3 regions of the Streptomyces sp. NPDC097107 genome follow, and region 2 is predicted to be linked to each of the others. Evidence: riboswitches for the same ligand, from Rfam matches in the RefSeq annotation. Region 2 holds a riboswitch; each other region holds the start of a gene.
The links. Region 2 has a riboswitch for thiamine pyrophosphate ahead of thiC (phosphomethylpyrimidine synthase ThiC). Riboswitches for the same ligand answer to the same signal wherever they lie in the genome.
Positions count from the first base shown of each region.

Region 1: another riboswitch for thiamine pyrophosphate. It lies ahead of ACIQ1J_RS32255 (thiamine ABC transporter substrate binding subunit); the one in region 2 lies ahead of thiC (phosphomethylpyrimidine synthase ThiC).
Region 3: another riboswitch for thiamine pyrophosphate. It lies ahead of thiO (glycine oxidase ThiO); the one in region 2 lies ahead of thiC (phosphomethylpyrimidine synthase ThiC).

Region 1 covers NZ_JBIWEF010000018.1:46,755-51,994, forward strand. The annotation lists gene ACIQ1J_RS32240 (phosphatidate cytidylyltransferase) at 1-1,103, shown strand, start outside; gene ACIQ1J_RS32245 (VOC family protein) at 1,201-1,686, opposite strand; gene rlmN (23S rRNA (adenine(2503)-C(2))-methyltransferase RlmN) at 1,935-3,041, shown strand; TPP riboswitch at 3,108-3,213, shown strand; gene ACIQ1J_RS32255 (thiamine ABC transporter substrate binding subunit) at 3,293-4,378, shown strand; gene ACIQ1J_RS32260 (ABC transporter permease) at 4,423-5,240, shown strand, end outside.
Region 2 covers NZ_JBIWEF010000002.1:179,955-185,194, forward strand. The annotation lists gene ACIQ1J_RS04500 (VWA domain-containing protein) at 1-595, opposite strand, end outside; gene thiC (phosphomethylpyrimidine synthase ThiC) at 746-2,539, opposite strand; TPP riboswitch at 2,532-2,721, opposite strand; gene ACIQ1J_RS04510 (YibE/F family protein) at 2,793-4,337, shown strand; gene ACIQ1J_RS04515 (SsgA family sporulation/cell division regulator) at 4,398-4,835, opposite strand; gene ACIQ1J_RS04520 (IclR family transcriptional regulator) at 4,935-5,240, opposite strand, start outside.
Region 3 covers NZ_JBIWEF010000001.1:376,573-381,812, reverse strand. The annotation lists gene ACIQ1J_RS01790 (thiazole synthase) at 97-894, opposite strand; gene thiS (sulfur carrier protein ThiS) at 897-1,097, opposite strand; gene thiO (glycine oxidase ThiO) at 1,094-2,326, opposite strand; TPP riboswitch at 2,324-2,435, opposite strand; gene ACIQ1J_RS01775 (hypothetical protein) at 2,488-2,838, shown strand; gene ACIQ1J_RS01770 (NAD(P)/FAD-dependent oxidoreductase) at 2,948-4,162, shown strand; gene ACIQ1J_RS01765 (Rv2175c family DNA-binding protein) at 4,240-4,605, shown strand; gene thiE (thiamine phosphate synthase) at 5,096-5,240, shown strand, end outside.

The DNA of each region.
Region 1 (5,240 bases), on a different contig from region 2:
ACCAGGGGCCTGTCCAGGGGGCTGCCCCGGCGGGTCCCGCGTACGATGCGCATTACGCGCAGCAGACTCGCCCCATGCCCATCGTGCCCGACGTACCCGAACACGGCGGAGACCAGGATGACGGCCAAGGGGCCGCTCGGCTGAGCGGCCCCTTGTTCCGAGACGAGCCGTTCCGCGACGAGACGTATCGCGGAGAGAATCCGTCGGCGCAGCCGTATGCGGCGGTGCCGCAGAATCCGGAGCCCATGCCCGACGCCCCCCAACCGGCGCAGCCGCAGCCGCAGAAGAAGACCGCGGGGCGCGACCTGGGTGCGGCGATAGGGGTCGGCGTCGGGCTCGGCGCGGTGATCGTCGCGTCGCTGTTCGTCGTCAAGGCCGTTTTCGTCGGTGTGGTCGCGGTCGCCGTCGTGGTGGGCCTGTGGGAGCTGACCAAGCGGCTGGAGGAGCGCAAGGGCATCAAGGCGCCCCTCGTGCCGCTCGCGATCGGCGGCGCGGCGATGGTGGTCGCCGGGTACGTGCGGGGTGCCGAGGGTGCGTGGGTCGCCATGGCGCTCACGGCGCTGGCGGTCCTCGTATGGCGGATGACCGAGCCGCCGGAGGGCTACCTCAAGGACGTCACGGCGGGACTCTTCGCCGCGTTCTACGTGCCGTTCCTGGCCACGTTCGTCGCGATGATGCTCATGGCGGAGGACGGCTCGCGGCGCGTCCTGGTCTTCCTCCTGCTGACGGTCGTCAGCGACACCGGCGCCTACGCCGTCGGCTGGCGCTTCGGCAAGACCAAGCTCGCCCCGCGCATCAGCCCTGGCAAGACCCGTGAGGGCCTGCTCGGAGCGGTGGCGTTCGCGATGGTGGCCGGCGCGCTGTGCATGCAGTTCATGATCGACGACGGCACCTGGTGGCAGGGCCTGCTGCTCGGCCTCGCGGTCGCCGTCAGCGCCACACTGGGCGACCTCGGCGAGTCCATGATCAAGCGGGACCTGGGCATCAAGGACATGGGCACGCTGCTCCCGGGCCACGGCGGCATCATGGACCGCCTGGACTCGCTGCTGCCGACGGCGCCTGTGGTGTGGCTGCTGTTGGTGATCTTCGTCGGGTCCGGCTGACGGCCCGGTGGTTGTCCTGACGGGTAAGGCCCGCCGTCCCTCTGGGCGGCGGGCCTCTCGCTGTCCGATCCCGCCACCGTGCTCATGGCCGTCGCGGTCACCCGGCGGCGGTCAGGCGGTGCCGCAGCTCCTCCTCCGAGACCTCCTCGATGTGGGTCAGGAACACCCACATGTGACCCGAAGGGTCTTTGAGGATGACGGTGCGGTCACCGTGGAACATGTCCTTCGGCGGCTGGAGGATCTCCGCCCCGGCGGCCTCGGCCCGCTCCGCCAGGCTGTCGACGTCCGGCACGAAGACGTGCAACGTGACGGACGTGCCGCCGCCGAGCGAGGCCGGGGCGGCGAAGGAGCCGGCCTCCGCCTCGTCCACGCTGGAGTCGCCCAGCATCAGGGTCGACCGCCCGATGGTGATCTCGGCGTGCATGATCCCACCGCCCGGAGCGTCGATCCGGAAGTTCTCACGGGCGCCGAACGCCCGCTGGTAGAAGTCGATCGCCGCGGCGGCGTCGTCGACCATGATGTGCGGGATCACGGCATAGCGGTAGCGGTCGGGGATCTCGAAATGGGCTGTGTGCTCGCTCATGGCGAACCTCCTCGAAAAGCACGCTGAACGGTTCTTGCGGATCGCTTCCTGCGACTCTGAACGGAGCCTAAAAACTCAAGCTTGGTCCAGGTCAAGCGGCGGCCATGCGGCGCCGCGGGACATGCGGGGAACGACATCGCGTCCCCTGCTTCGCCAATCGGAAGTCACAACGCCGATCCGGGCGCTCGGTCACGCCCGGCCTGGTCTCCCGCAGGCCACCCAAGTCGATCTGCGACACTGGTACAGCCATGCCTAAGCCCGGAGAACTCACATTCGTCGCCCCCCGCGGAGCCAAGAAGCCGCCGCGGCACCTCGCCGACCTCACGCCCGCCGAGCGCAAGGAGGCCGTCGCCGCGATCGGCGAGAAGCCGTTCCGTGCGAAGCAGCTCTCGCAGCACTACTTCGCGCGGTACGCGCACGACCCCGAGCAGTGGACCGACATCCCCGCCGGCTCGCGCCAGGGGCTCCGGGAGGCGCTGCTGCCCGAGCTGATGTCGGTCGTGCGGCACCTGTCGACCGACCAGGGCACCACCCGCAAGACGCTGTGGAAGCTGTTCGACGGGACGCTCGTCGAGTCCGTCCTCATGCGTTACCCGGACCGGGTGACCATGTGCATCAGCTCCCAGGCGGGCTGCGGAATGAACTGCCCGTTCTGTGCCACGGGGCAGGCGGGCCTGGACCGGAATCTGTCCACCGCCGAGATCGTGCACCAGATCGTGGACGGGATGCGTGCCCTGCGGGACGGTGAGGTCCCCGGCGGACCGGCCCGGCTGAGCAACATCGTGTTCATGGGCATGGGCGAGCCCCTCGCCAACTACAACCGCGTCGTCGGTTCCATCCGCCGCCTCACCGACCCCGAGCCCGACGGACTGGGTCTCTCCCAGCGCGGCATCACCGTCTCCACGGTCGGCCTCGTGCCGGCCATCCACCGTTTCGCCGACGAGGGCTTCAAGTGCCGCCTCGCGATCTCGCTGCACGCGCCGGACGACGAGCTGCGCGACACCCTCGTCCCGGTCAATACGCGGTGGAAGGTGCGTGAGGTGCTGGACGCCGGGTTCGAGTACGCGGAACGGTCGGGCCGGCGGCTGTCGATCGAGTACGCGCTGATCCGGGACATCAACGACCAGGCGTGGCGCGGCGACCGGCTCGGGCGGATGCTCAAGAGCAGGCCCGTGCACGTCAACCTCATCCCGCTCAACCCCACGCCCGGCTCGAAGTGGACCGCTTCGCGGCCCGAGGACGAGAAGGCGTTCGTCGAGGCGATCGCGGCGCATGGTGTGCCGGTGACGATCCGGGACACCCGTGGGCAAGAGATCGACGGGGCGTGTGGTCAGCTCGCCGCGAGCGAGCGGTAACCTGACCGGCGTCGTACATCGTCGTACGACGACGTCATACGGAAGTACGTCCGGAACCACATCTTCATATTCCGACAGGGGAGCGCCACAGCGCTGAGAGTGCGGCACCGGCCGCAGACCCTCCGAACCTGGCCCAGGTCATTCTGGGTAGGGAGATCGGTCACCACTCGAGCTGTTGCGCCCTGCCCGGGACCCTCGCCAGGGGTTCCGGGCGGGGCCGCGTCTTCTCCTGGTCACCCAGGAGGAATTCAGTGAGCATCACAAAGAAGGCCACCGTCCTGGCCGTCGGGCTCGGCATGGTCGGCGGCCTGGCCGCCTGCGGATCGTCCGACGGCGGCAGCCAGGGCTCCGGCGACTCCAGGACCGTGACCCTCGTCAGCCACAACTCGTGGGCCGCCTCGAAGGACGTCATCGCCGCCTTCGAGAAGAGCTCCGGCTACAAGGTCCGGGTGCTGGAGGACGGCGACGCCGGGCAGGCCGTCAACAAGGCCGTCCTCACCAAGGACAACCCCCAGGGCGACGTCTTCTTCGGCGTCGACAACACGCTGCTGTCCCGCGCGCTCGACAACGGGCTGTTCCAGCCGTACGAGGCGAAGGGTTCCGACCGGATCCGCCCCGAGTACCGGGCCGACCAGGACAAGCACCGGGTCACGCCCGTCACCACCGGTGACGTCTGTGTCAACTACGACAAGGCGTACTTCAGCAAGCACAAGCTGACCCCGCCGGACTCCTTCGACGACCTGATCAAGCCCGAGTACAAGGACCTGCTCGTCACCGAGAACGCGGGCACCTCCTCGCCCGGCCTCGGCTTCCTGCTCGGCACCGCCGCCGAGTACGGGGACGACGGCTGGCAGGACTACTGGAAGAAGCTGAAGGCGAACGGCCTCAAGGTCGTCGACGGCTGGGAGCAGGCGTACAACGAGGAGTTCTCCGGTTCGTCCGGCGGCAAGAAGGCCAAGGGCGACCGCCCGCTCGTCGTCTCCTACGCCTCGTCCCCGCCCGCCGAGGTCATCTACGCCGACCCGCAGCCCGGCACCGCGCCGACGGGCGTCGCCACCGGCACCTGCTTCCGTCAGGTCGAGTACGCGGGCCTGCTGAGCAACGCCGAGAACACCGAGGGCGGCAAGGCGCTCCTCGACTTCCTCGTCGGCAAGGAGTTCCAGGAGGACATGCCGCTGAACATGTTCGTCTACCCGGTGCGGGAGGGCGCGCGGATCCCCGAGGCGTTCAGGAAGTTCGGGCCGCAGGCCGAGGACCCGCAGACCATGGACCCGGCGAAGATCGCCGGCGATCGCGACCAGTGGGTCAAGTCGTGGACCTCACTCGTACTGAAGTAGGCAAGGCCAGGACTTCGCGCGGGAGCGCGGCGCGGCCGGCCCTGATGGCCGTGCCCGTCGCGTTCTTCGCGGTGTTCTTCGCCTACCCCGTCGCCGCGATCGTCGCGCGCGGACTGCGGATCGACGGATCCTGGCAGTTCGGACGCATCGTCGACGTACTCGCCCAGCCCGACGTCCGGCACGTGCTGTGGTTCACCACCTGGCAGGCGCTGGCCTCCACCGCGCTCACCCTGCTCATCGCACTGCCCGGCGCGTACGTCTTCGCCCGGTTCGACTTCCCCGGCAAGCAGGTCCTGCGGGCCGTGGTGACCGTGCCGTTCGTGCTGCCGACGGTCGTCGTCGGCACGGCGTTCCTGGCGCTGGTCGGACGCGGCGGGCTGCTCGACGAGCTGTGGGGCGTACGGCTGGACACCACCGTGTGGGCGATCCTGCTCGCGCACGTCTTCTTCAACTACGCCGTCGTCGTACGCACCGTCGGCGGCCTCTGGGCGCAGCTCGACCCGCGGCAGGAGGAGGCCGCGCGGATGCTCGGCGCCTCGCGGCTGAAGGCCTGGCGGCAGGTGACGCTGCCCGCGCTGGCGCCCGCCGTGGCCGCCGCCGCGCTGATGGTGTTCCTGTTCACCTTCACGTCCTTCGGCGTCGTCCAGATCCTCGGCGGACCGGCCTTCTCCACCCTGGAGGTGGAGATCTACCGGCAGACCTCGCAGATCTTCGACCTGTCCACGGCGGCCGTGCTGACGCTGATCCAGTTCGGCGCGGTGGCCGCCGTCCTCGCCGTGCACGCCTGGACGGTACGGCGGCGGGAGACGGCCCTGCGGCTGGTGGACGCGGCCACGACCGCGCGCCGGCCCCGTGGGACCGG
Region 2 (5,240 bases):
TCGGCCGGCTCGCCGCTGTCGCCGGGGCGGCGGGCGCGGCCGCCGGGGGAGCGTCGTCCACGGTGATGCCGAAGTCCGTGGCCACCCCCGCGAGTCCGGAGGCGTAACCCTGCCCGACCGCGCGGAACTTCCACTTCCCCTGGCGCCGGTACAACTCGCCGCCGACCAGGGCGGTCTCCGTCCCGGCCGCCATGTCGAACCGGGCCAGTTCGGTGCGGGTCCCGGTGTCCAGCAGCCGCAGTGACAGGCCCGGGACCTGGCCGAACGTCCCGCTGTCCGCCGAGGCACACAGGACGATGCGGTCGACGGCCGGTTCCACCGAGCGCAGGTCCACCTCGACGGCGTCGGTCGTGACACCCGCGCCGGCACCGGAGCCGCCCTGCTTGCCCAGGTACCTCACCGCGTCGGACGCATGGCGGGGCTGGTTGTAGAAGACGAAGTCGCCGTCGTCCCGCACGCGTCCGGCCGAGGTGAGCAGCAGCGCGGAGGCGTCGACCTCGGGCACACCCGGCCCGGCGGCCCAGACGAGTTCGACGCGCACCGCGGGGGAGTCGACGGCGAGATTGGCACCCTTGCTCAGGGAGATGGCTGTCATGTACCCAGTCTGCCGAGACGCACCCCCGGTGGGGAGAGGGCAGGCCCGGCGTCCCGTCCGGGAGATCACTCGCCCCGCCGTCCCGGGCCCACGCCAAGCGCCCCCGCCCTTGGTGTGCAGGATCGCTCAGCGTGAGACCGGGGCAGGGACTCAGTCGGCCAACGGCAGGTAGACCCTGTTTCCCTGTGCCGCGAACTCCTTCGACTTCTGGGCCATGCCCTCCTCGATCTCGGCCTTGCTGCCTCCGTGCTCACGTCGGATGTCCTGCGAGATCTTCATCGAACAGAACTTCGGACCGCACATCGAGCAGAAGTGGGCCGTCTTGGCGGGCTCGGCCGGCAGTGTCTCGTCGTGGAACTCCCGTGCGGTGTCCGGGTCGAGGGCCAGGTTGAACTGGTCCTCCCACCGGAACTCGAAACGGGCGTCCGACAGCGCGTCGTCCCACTCCTGCGCACCTGGGTGACCCTTGGCGAGGTCGGCGGCATGGGCGGCGATCTTGTAGGTGATGACGCCGGTCTTGACGTCGTCACGGTTGGGCAGGCCCAAGTGCTCCTTGGGCGTGACGTAGCAAAGCATGGCCGTGCCCCACCAAGCGATCATCGCGGCACCGATACCGGAGGTGATGTGGTCGTACGCCGGCGCGACGTCCGTCGTCAGCGGGCCGAGCGTATAGAACGGAGCTTCATCGCAGATCTCCTGCTGAAGGTCGATGTTCTCCTTGATCTTGTGCATCGGGACATGGCCCGGGCCCTCGATCATGGTCTGTACGTTGAAACGCTTGGCGATCGAGTTGAGTTCCCCGAGCGTGCGCAACTCCGCGAACTGCGCCTCGTCGTTGGCGTCCGCGATCGAGCCCGGCCGCAGGCCGTCGCCGAGGGAGTACGTGACGTCGTAGGCGGCGAGGATTTCGCAGAGCTCCTCGAAGTTCTCGTAGAGGAACGACTCCCTGTGGTGCGCCAGGCACCACGCCGCCATGATCGAGCCACCGCGCGAGACGATGCCCGTCTTACGGTTCGCGGTCAGCGGTACGTACGCCAGGCGCACACCCGCGTGGACCGTCATGTAGTCCACGCCCTGCTCGGCCTGCTCAATGACGGTGTCCTTGTAGATCTCCCAGGTCAGCTCCTCGGCGCGGCCGTCGACCTTCTCCAGGGCCTGGTAGAGCGGCACGGTGCCGATGGGGACGGGGGAGTTGCGCAGCACCCACTCGCGGGTGGTGTGGATGTTGCGGCCGGTGGACAGGTCCATGACCGTGTCGGCACCCCACCGGGTCGCCCAGGTCATCTTGTCGACCTCCTCCTCGATGGAGGACGTCACCGCCGAGTTGCCGATGTTGGCGTTGACCTTCACCAGGAACCGCTTGCCGATGATCATCGGCTCGATCTCCGGGTGGTTGACGTTGGCAGGCAGCACGGCACGGCCCGCCGCGATCTCCTCCCGGACCACTTCCGGCGAGACGTTCTCCCGGACTGCCACGTATTCCATCTCCGGCGTGATCTCGCCCCGGCGTGCGTACGCGAGCTGCGTGACCGCGTTGCCGTCCCTCCCCCGGCGCGGCTGGCGCGGCCGCCCGGGGAAGACGGCGTCGAGGTTGCGCAGGCCGCCGCGCGGAGAGGTGTGTTTGATTCCGTCGTCCTCGGGACGAACGGGACGGCCCGCGTACTCCTCGGTGTCCCCCCGGGCGATGATCCAGTTCTCCCGCAGCGGCAAGAGCCCCCTGCGGACATCGGTGTCGACGAGCGGATCGGTGTACGGGCCTGAAGTGTCGTACAGCGTGACCGACTGCCCGTTGGTGAGGTGCACCTGGCGAACCGGCACGCGCAGGTCGGGGCGCGAACCCTCGACGTACGCCTTGTGCCAGCCGATGGACTTCCCGGCCTCCGTGGTCTCCTCCTGGGCGGAGTTCTGCGTGGAGGCAGGCGTGCGTGCGTCCTTGATGGTCATGAGACCTACTCCCTACGCCGGCATTACCCGGTAACAGGTTCGGCGGTCGACGCAGCGGCTTCCGTCTGTCGACGCTTCGTGGGATACATCACTCGGATTCGGTGACGTTTCCCGTGAAACATCGATGGAACGGAGGTCAGCGCCCTCTCAGCCCGGTGCTCCGAGCTCCCGCGTGTACAAAGGTGCCCCCACGCTAGCGTCAATTCGGGCGCGGTGAACAGAGGGCCCCCCTCGTTCTTGCGATGATCGGTCGGTGACCACACCGCAGCATCCACCGTTTCCGCCGCACGAGCCCCGCCGCGGACCGGGCCCCGAGGAAGGCGACGGCCGCGGAGCCGGCCCCGCCCCTTCCGGCGCTCCGGGCTCTGGCGGCGGCAGAGACGACACGGGCGGCGGCCACGGCGCGGGGGACGGCCACGGCGATTCCGGCGGCCACGGCGGTCCGGGTGGCCACGGCGGTTCCGGCGGCCACGGCGGTCCGGGTGGGCACGGGCACTCCCACAGTCACGGACCGGCGGCGCCCGTCTCCCGGCACCTGCGGAAGGTCATCGCCGCGGTCCTCATCCCGTTCGCCGCGGCGGTACTGGTCGGGCTCGCGTTGCTGTGGCCGGGCGGTGCGCCGCCGCACGAACGCACCGGGGTCGGCTTCGACCGGCAGACGCAGGACGCCACCGTCACCAAGGTGGTCGAGCTGAGCTGCCAGTCCGTCAACGCATCGGGCGTCCCCCCGACCGGCGACACCTCCACCGCCGAGGGCTCCTCCGCGGTGCAGCAGGCGCAGGGCGACTGCAAGCGGGCGACGATCCGCGTCGACAGCGGCAAGGACAAGGGCCTTACGTTCACCGAGATCGTGCAGCCGGACCAGTCCCGGCAGTTGCACGAGGGCCAGAAGGTGGTGGTCGCCTACGAGCCCTCCGCACCGAAGGACCTGCAGTACTCGGTGACCGACATCAACCGCGGGCTGCCGCTGGCCCTGCTCGCCTGCATCTTCGCGCTCGCCGTCGTGGTCGTCGGAAGGCTGCGGGGCCTCATGGCCCTGGTCTCGCTGGCCATCAGCTTCCTGCTGCTGAACTTCTTCATCCTGCCCGCGATCCTGCAGGGGTCGAACCCGCTGGCCGTGGCTGTGGTCGGGGCCAGCGCCATCATGCTGATCGCGCTCTACCTGTGCCACGGCCTGTCGGCCCGTACGTCCGTTGCGGTGCTGGGCACCCTGATCTCGCTGTTGCTGATCGGCGTGCTCGGATCGCTGTTCATCGACTGGGCCGCGCTCACCGGCAACACGGACGACAACACCGGCCTCATCCACGGCCTGTATCCGACGATCGACATGAGCGGCCTGCTGCTCGCCGGAGTCATCATCGGTTCGCTCGGTGTGCTCGACGACGTGACGGTCACCCAGACGTCGGCGGTCTGGGAACTGCACGAGGCCAACCCCACGATGGGCTGGCGGGGGCTGTACCGGGCGGGTATCCGGATCGGCCGCGACCACATCGCCTCGGTCGTCAACACGCTCGTCCTCGCCTACGCGGGCGCCGCGCTGCCCCTGCTGCTGCTGTTCTCGATCGCGCAGAGCGGGGTGGGGACGGTCGCCAACAGCGAGTTGGTGGCAGAGGAGATCGTGCGCACGCTGGTCGGGTCGATCGGTCTGGTGGCATCCGTTCCGGTCACCACGGCCCTCGCGGCCCTCGTCGTATCGGCCGACCGACCGGCCGGCTCACTGGCGGCGCAGGCCGCCGGTGCGACACCGGGCGCCGGTGCGGCTCCCGTACGCGGGCGGGGCCGTCGGCGTAAGCGCTGACCCATCGGCAGCCGGTCACGGCGAAGCGTTGCACCACGGCCGTAGAGCTGCCGTAACGGTTCAGCCCGCGCTCTGCTCTTCCGCCAGGATGCGGTCCAGGGCATCGTCGAGGTGGGCGTCGAAGTCGGCGAGCGCGCCCTCCTGCCCCAGCGGCACCAGCTTGTCGGTCCGGTCGAGGAACGCCACCAACGGCGCCGCCGACGAACGGAACAGCGCCTGGTCGCTGCCGACCTGAAGCCGGATCAGCACCTCCGCCAGCGGCTCGGGATCGACGGGGGCGATGCGCACGTCACCGTCACCGCACGGCCGACCCACCCCGTCGACCAGCAACTCCCGGCCGAAAGCCCAGGTGACCGGCGCATCCCCGGGCAGATGGAAGGTCAGTCGTACGGCATAGGGATCACAGGTCTCGTAGCGCAGCTCCACCGGAATGCGGAAAGAGAGCTCCTCGGACACGAGAAAGCTCATCATGACCTCTGCCTGTACGGACTCGCCCATTGCCTACCCCGTCATTCGCCGTCGACTGGCCGGGAATCAAACCTCTAACACTGGTGGCATCTTGCTTAACGTACACACCAGATCACAAGGAGTGAGTTTTCAGATACTGATAGAGATCGCGAGCGACCCCAGAAGTCGGCCCACCTCGTCCTGCAACCGCTCCGCCGCGGGCAGCAACCGGTCGGCCTGGTGGAGGGGCAGGGAAATGGCCATCGTCGCGGCCGTGGTGCCCACGGTGATCGGGATCGCCGCGCAGACCGTCCCCAGGGCGTACTCCTGGCGCTCGGTCACCGGCGTCATCCGCCGCATGCGTTCCAGGCGCTTCAGCAGGGCATTGCCATCGCGCACCGTGTACGGCGTGACGGGCTGCACCGGGTAGCGGTCCAGGTGGTCGCGGCGGGCGTC
Region 3 (5,240 bases), on a different contig from region 2:
CGCCGACGGCGACGTACCCCCGCGGGCGAGGCCCACTTGTCCGACTGGAAACGGGCGGCGCGTGGGTGGGAGACGAAACGCCAGGACAACCCGGGACTACTGAAAAGCGGGCCGCTCCGGATCCAGCGCCGCGAGGCCCTCCGCGGGAGACGACGCCTCGGCGAACCGCCGCCGCGGAATCCGCCCCGCCCGCCGCGCACAGCGCCCCGCCTCCACGGCGAACCGCATCCCCTCCGCCATCAGCACCGGCTCCTGCGCCCGCGTCACCGCCGAGGCGAGCATCACACCCGCACACCCCAGCTCCATCGCCAGCGCCACGTCCGACGCCGTACCGGCCCCCGCGTCCAGGATCACCGGCACACCCGCGTGCTCCGCGATCAGCTCGAAGTTGTGCGGGTTGCGGATGCCCAGCCCCGACCCGATCGGCGAACCGAGCGGCATGATCGCGGCGCACCCGACGTCCTCCAGCTTCCGCGCCAGGACCGGGTCGTCGTTCGTGTACGGCAGCACCGTGAACCCGTCGTCGACCAGCGTCTCCGCCGCGTCCAGCAGCTCGATCGGGTCCGGCAGCAGGGTGCGCTCGTCGGCGATGACCTCCAGCTTCACGAGGTCGGTGCCGAGGGCCTCGCGCGCGAGGCGGGCGGTGAGGACGGCCTCCCCGGCGGTGAAGCAGCCGGCCGTGTTCGGCAGCACCCGGATGCCGAGCTTCTCGAGCACCGACAGCACGGACCCGTGCACCGAGGCGTTGACGCGCCGCATCGCGACGGTCGTCAGCTCGGTCCCGGAGGCCACGAGTGCGCGCTCCAGCACGTCGAGGCTGGGCGCCCCGCCGGTGCCCATGATCAGGCGGGACCCGTAGGACGTACCGCCGAGGACGAAGGGATCGTCGGCCATGGTCAGCCTCCTTGGACGGCGGTGAGGACTTCGACGCGGTCGCCGTCGGCCAGCGCGGTGGCGGGCCACTGCGCGCGCGGGACGACGGTTTCGTTCAGGGCGGCGGCCACACCGGACGGCGCCGCGGTGAGCGTGCCCACCAGGGCGTCCAGGGCCGTGCCGGGAGCCACCTGGCGCGGCTCGCCGTTGACGGAGATGTTCATGCGGGCTGCTCCGAGAGTCGCTGGAGTGCGGGAGCGGCGCCGAAGCGCCGGGGGGTGAAGGGGCGGGCCTCCGCCGGCAGCTCCCCGGTGGTCAGGACGTGTGCCATGGCGTCGCCGGTGACCGGGGTGAGCAGGACGCCGTTGCGGAAGTGCCCGGTGGCGAGCAGCAGGCCCGCCAGCCCGGTCGGGCCGAGCAGCGGGGCGTTGTCCGGGGACCCGGGGCGCAGGCCCGCCCGGGTCTCCACCAGAGGCAGCTCGGTGATGCCGGGGACCAGCTCGTGGGCGTCGCGCAGCAACTCGTAGACGCCGCCCGCGGTCACCGTCGTGTCCCAGCCCAGCTCCTCGCTGGTGGCGCCGACGACCAGCTCGCCGCTCTCCCGGGGCACCAGGTAGAGGGGGTTGCCGCGCACCACGGCACGCACCGTCCGGTTCAGCAGCGGCCCGTGCGTCCGCGGCATCGTCAGCCGCAGCACCTGCCCCTTCACGGGCCGCACCGGCGGCAGCACGTCCTCGGGGACGCCCGTGAACCGCCCGCTCAGGCTGCCTGAGGCCAGTACCACCTGCCCGGCCTCCAGCGCGGTGCCGTCGGCCGTGACGACACCCGTGGCCCGCTCGCCGCCGCGCCCGACGGTGAGCCGGTCGGCCCACACCCGGTGGAAGACGACGCCCGCGCGCTCGCAGGCGGCCACCAGCGCGCCGGCGAGGCGGCGGGGGTCGATCTGGTGGTCGCCGTCCACCCGCAGGCCCCCGCGCACGCCCGGCGCGAGCATCGGCTCCAGGCGCCGGCACTCGCGCCCCGACAGCCACTCGGACTCCAGGCCCGACCGCTGCTGGAGCGCGTGCAGTTCCCGCAGGTGGGCCCGGTCGTCGGCGTCCAGCGCGACGGCGAGGGTGCCGCACCGGCGGTAACCGAGGTCGTGGCCCGTCAGGTCGGCCAGCTCGGCCGCGAATTCCGGGTAGCGGCGGGCCGAGGCGAGGTTCAGCGCGAGCAGCGTCTGCTCGCCGTAGTGCAGCTCCGTCACGGCGGCCAGCATCCCGGCGGCCACCTGGGCGGCCCCACCGCCCGGCTCGGGGTCCACGAGAGCCGTGGCGAGCCCGCGCTGCGCGGCCCGCCAGGCAGTGACCAGGCCGATGATCCCGCCGCCGACGACGAGGACGTCCGGCGTACGCGACGACGCGGGCCTCGCGGCGGCTCCGGACACGGAAGCGGAAGTCGGTGGTGACGACATGGGCGTCCAGCCCCTCCCTTCGCCGGCATGACCCGGATCAGGTTCGTACGGTCGGAGGCCGCCAGCCTCCCTCTCAGCCCGGTGCGTCCGGGCTCCCGCGAGTGCTTTACGTTGGCCACCCTAGCCCGCAGCACATCGCACTCGTAAGGGAGCCTCCGCCCGTGGCGCGTTCACTCGACGGTCTCGTTCTCGCCCCCGTCGCCGACCAGGCGCCCGGCCAGGTGGGTACGCGCACCCGCTTCACCTATCACGAGCAGGACGGCGCCGTATGGGCCGAGTACGCGGGCGGTGACGTCGTCCGGGGGCGGCTGGTGGGCACCAGGGAGGGCGACCGCCTCGACTTCCGGTACGTGCAGCTCAAGACCGACGGAAGCACGTCGTCGGGACACTGCGTGTCGACCGTCGCCGAGCTGCCGGACGGGCGGGTGCGCCTGGACGAGGCCTGGGAGTGGGAGTCGCAGCGGGGCAGCGGGACGAGCGTTGTGGAGCAGGTCACCGCGCACGGGCACTGACCGACCAGGTGCCGGTGTCTAAGGTGATCAGGTGAGCGAGCAGACGCAGGAGCAGACCCGGGAACGGGGAGCGGACGCGGAGCGCCGCGTGGTCGTGGTGGGCGCCGGCATGGCGGGCGTGCAGACCGCGGTCGCCCTGCGGGAGCAGGGCTTCACCGGCACCGTGACCCTGATCGGCGCGGAGCCGCACCAGCCGTACGACCGTCCCCCGCTGTCCAAGGCCGTCCTGCTCGGCACGGCCGAGGGCTCCGCCTTCGACGTCGACTTCCAGGCGCTCGGCATCAGCCTGCGGCTCGGCTGCGAGGCCCTGGGCGTCCGCCCCCGCGCGCACGTCCTGGACACCTCCGACGGACCTGTGCCGTACGACCTCCTCGTCCTCGCGACCGGCGCCGAACCGATCCGGCTGCCCGGTGCGCAGGGCGTGCCCGGAGTGCACCTGCTGCGCACCCTGGACGACGCCGAACGGCTGCGGCCGGTGCTCGCCCGGCAGCACGACATCGTGGTCGTCGGCGCGGGCTGGATCGGCGCCGAGTTCGCCACCGCCGCGCGGGAGGCGGGCTGCGCCGTGACCGTCGTGGAGGCCGCCGGCCGGCCCCTCGCCGGCGCTCTGCCCGCCGAGGTCGCCGCGCCGATGACCGGCTGGTACGCCGACTCGGGCGCCGTACTGCGCACCCACGCGCGCGTGGAGCGCGTCGAGACGGGCGGTCCCGGGAAGCCCGGCGGACCCGGCGCGCCCGGCCACGTCGTCGTCCTCGACGACGGCTCGCGGCTGCCCGCCGGCGCGGTCGTCGTCGGCATCGGAGCCCGGCCCGCCACCGCCTGGCTCGCCGGTTCCGGGATCGACCTCGGCGCGCACGGCGACGTCCTGGCCGACGACCGCCTGCGCACCTCCGTCCCGGACGTCTACGCGGTCGGCGACTGTGCCTCCTTCCCGTCCGGCCGCTACGGCGAGCGGCTCCTGGTGCACCACTGGGACAACGCCCTCCAGGGCCCGCGCACGGTCGCCGCCAACATCATCGGCGCCGCCGTCGGTGAGGCCCCGGTGGCCTACGACCCGGTGCCGTACTTCTGGTCCGAGCAGTTCGGCCGCTTCGTCCAGTACGCCGGTCATCACACGGCCACCGACACCACCCTGTGGCGCGGCGACCCGTCGGGCCCCGCCTGGACGGTCTGCTGGCTGCGCGAGGACCGCCTGGTCGCCCTGCTGGCGGTGGGCCGTCCCCGGGACCTGGCCCAGGGCAGACGCGTGATCCAGGCCGGCACGACGATGGACCCGCGGCTGCTGGCCGACCCGGCGAGGCCGCTGAAGGCGGCGGCGGCGTAGCCCTCCGCCCGGGTGCGGCGACCCGGGTCGGACGGGTCTGGTTTCCGACTGTCAGTGCCAGATGGCAGGCTTGGGACGTGACCGAGATTGACGCAAAGATCGATGCTCTCGTGCCTGCCTGGCTCACCGTCCCCGACATCGCCGAGATGCTCGGCGTCGAGGTGACCCGCGTACGCCAGCTGATCAAGGAAGGCCAGCTCATCGCCGTACGGCGCGGTGAGAACCGCGCGCTGCACATCCCCGCGGCCTTCATCGACGAGGACAAGGTCGTCAAGGGCCTGGTCGGGACCCTGACGCTGCTGCGGGACGACGGCTTCACCGCCGAGGAGATGCTGGAGTGGCTCTTCACGCCCGACGAGACCCTGCCCGGGACGCCCGCCCAGGCGCTGAGCGAGAATCGCGGCACGGAGGTGAAGCGCCGCGCCCAGGCGCTCGCCGTCTGACCTGACAGACCCGCCCGGCGTTCGGGCCGCGAGCAACGGCCCCCGGCGGCCACGACGGCCCGCGGTCCCGTACGCCACGGCGGCGACCCGCCGCCGCCGTGTTTCTCGGGGCCGAGGGGGAGTCCGCGGCCACCGGGAGCGGCGCTCTCCCGGTTCCGGTGGCCGGGAGCGGCGGCCTCTCCGTGCCGGTGGGCCGCGAGGCGACGGTGGCACGAGGGGGAGTCCGCGGCTCTCGGGAGCGGCGGCCTCCTGGTTCCGGGGCCGGGGGCGGCCTCTCCGTGCCGGTGGGCCGCGAGGCGACGGTGGCACGAGGGGGAGTCCGCGGCTCTCGGGAGCGGCGGACTTCTGATTCCGGGGCCGGGGGCGGCGGCCTCTCCGTGCCGGTGGGCCGCGAGGCGACGGTGGCGAGGCACGCTCCGTATCCTCGGGACACAAGCCAAGGCCGCGGGGTCCGCCGCGGGCCCACGCCACCGACCTGGGGGACATCCGCATGCCCGACACCGCAGCGACCGCCCGCGCCCGGCTCGCCGACGCCCGGCTCTACCTGTGCACGGACGCCCGCCGCAGCCAGGGCGACCTGCCCGAGTTCCTCGACGCGGTGCTGGCGGGCGGCGTCGACATCGTGCAGCTGCGCG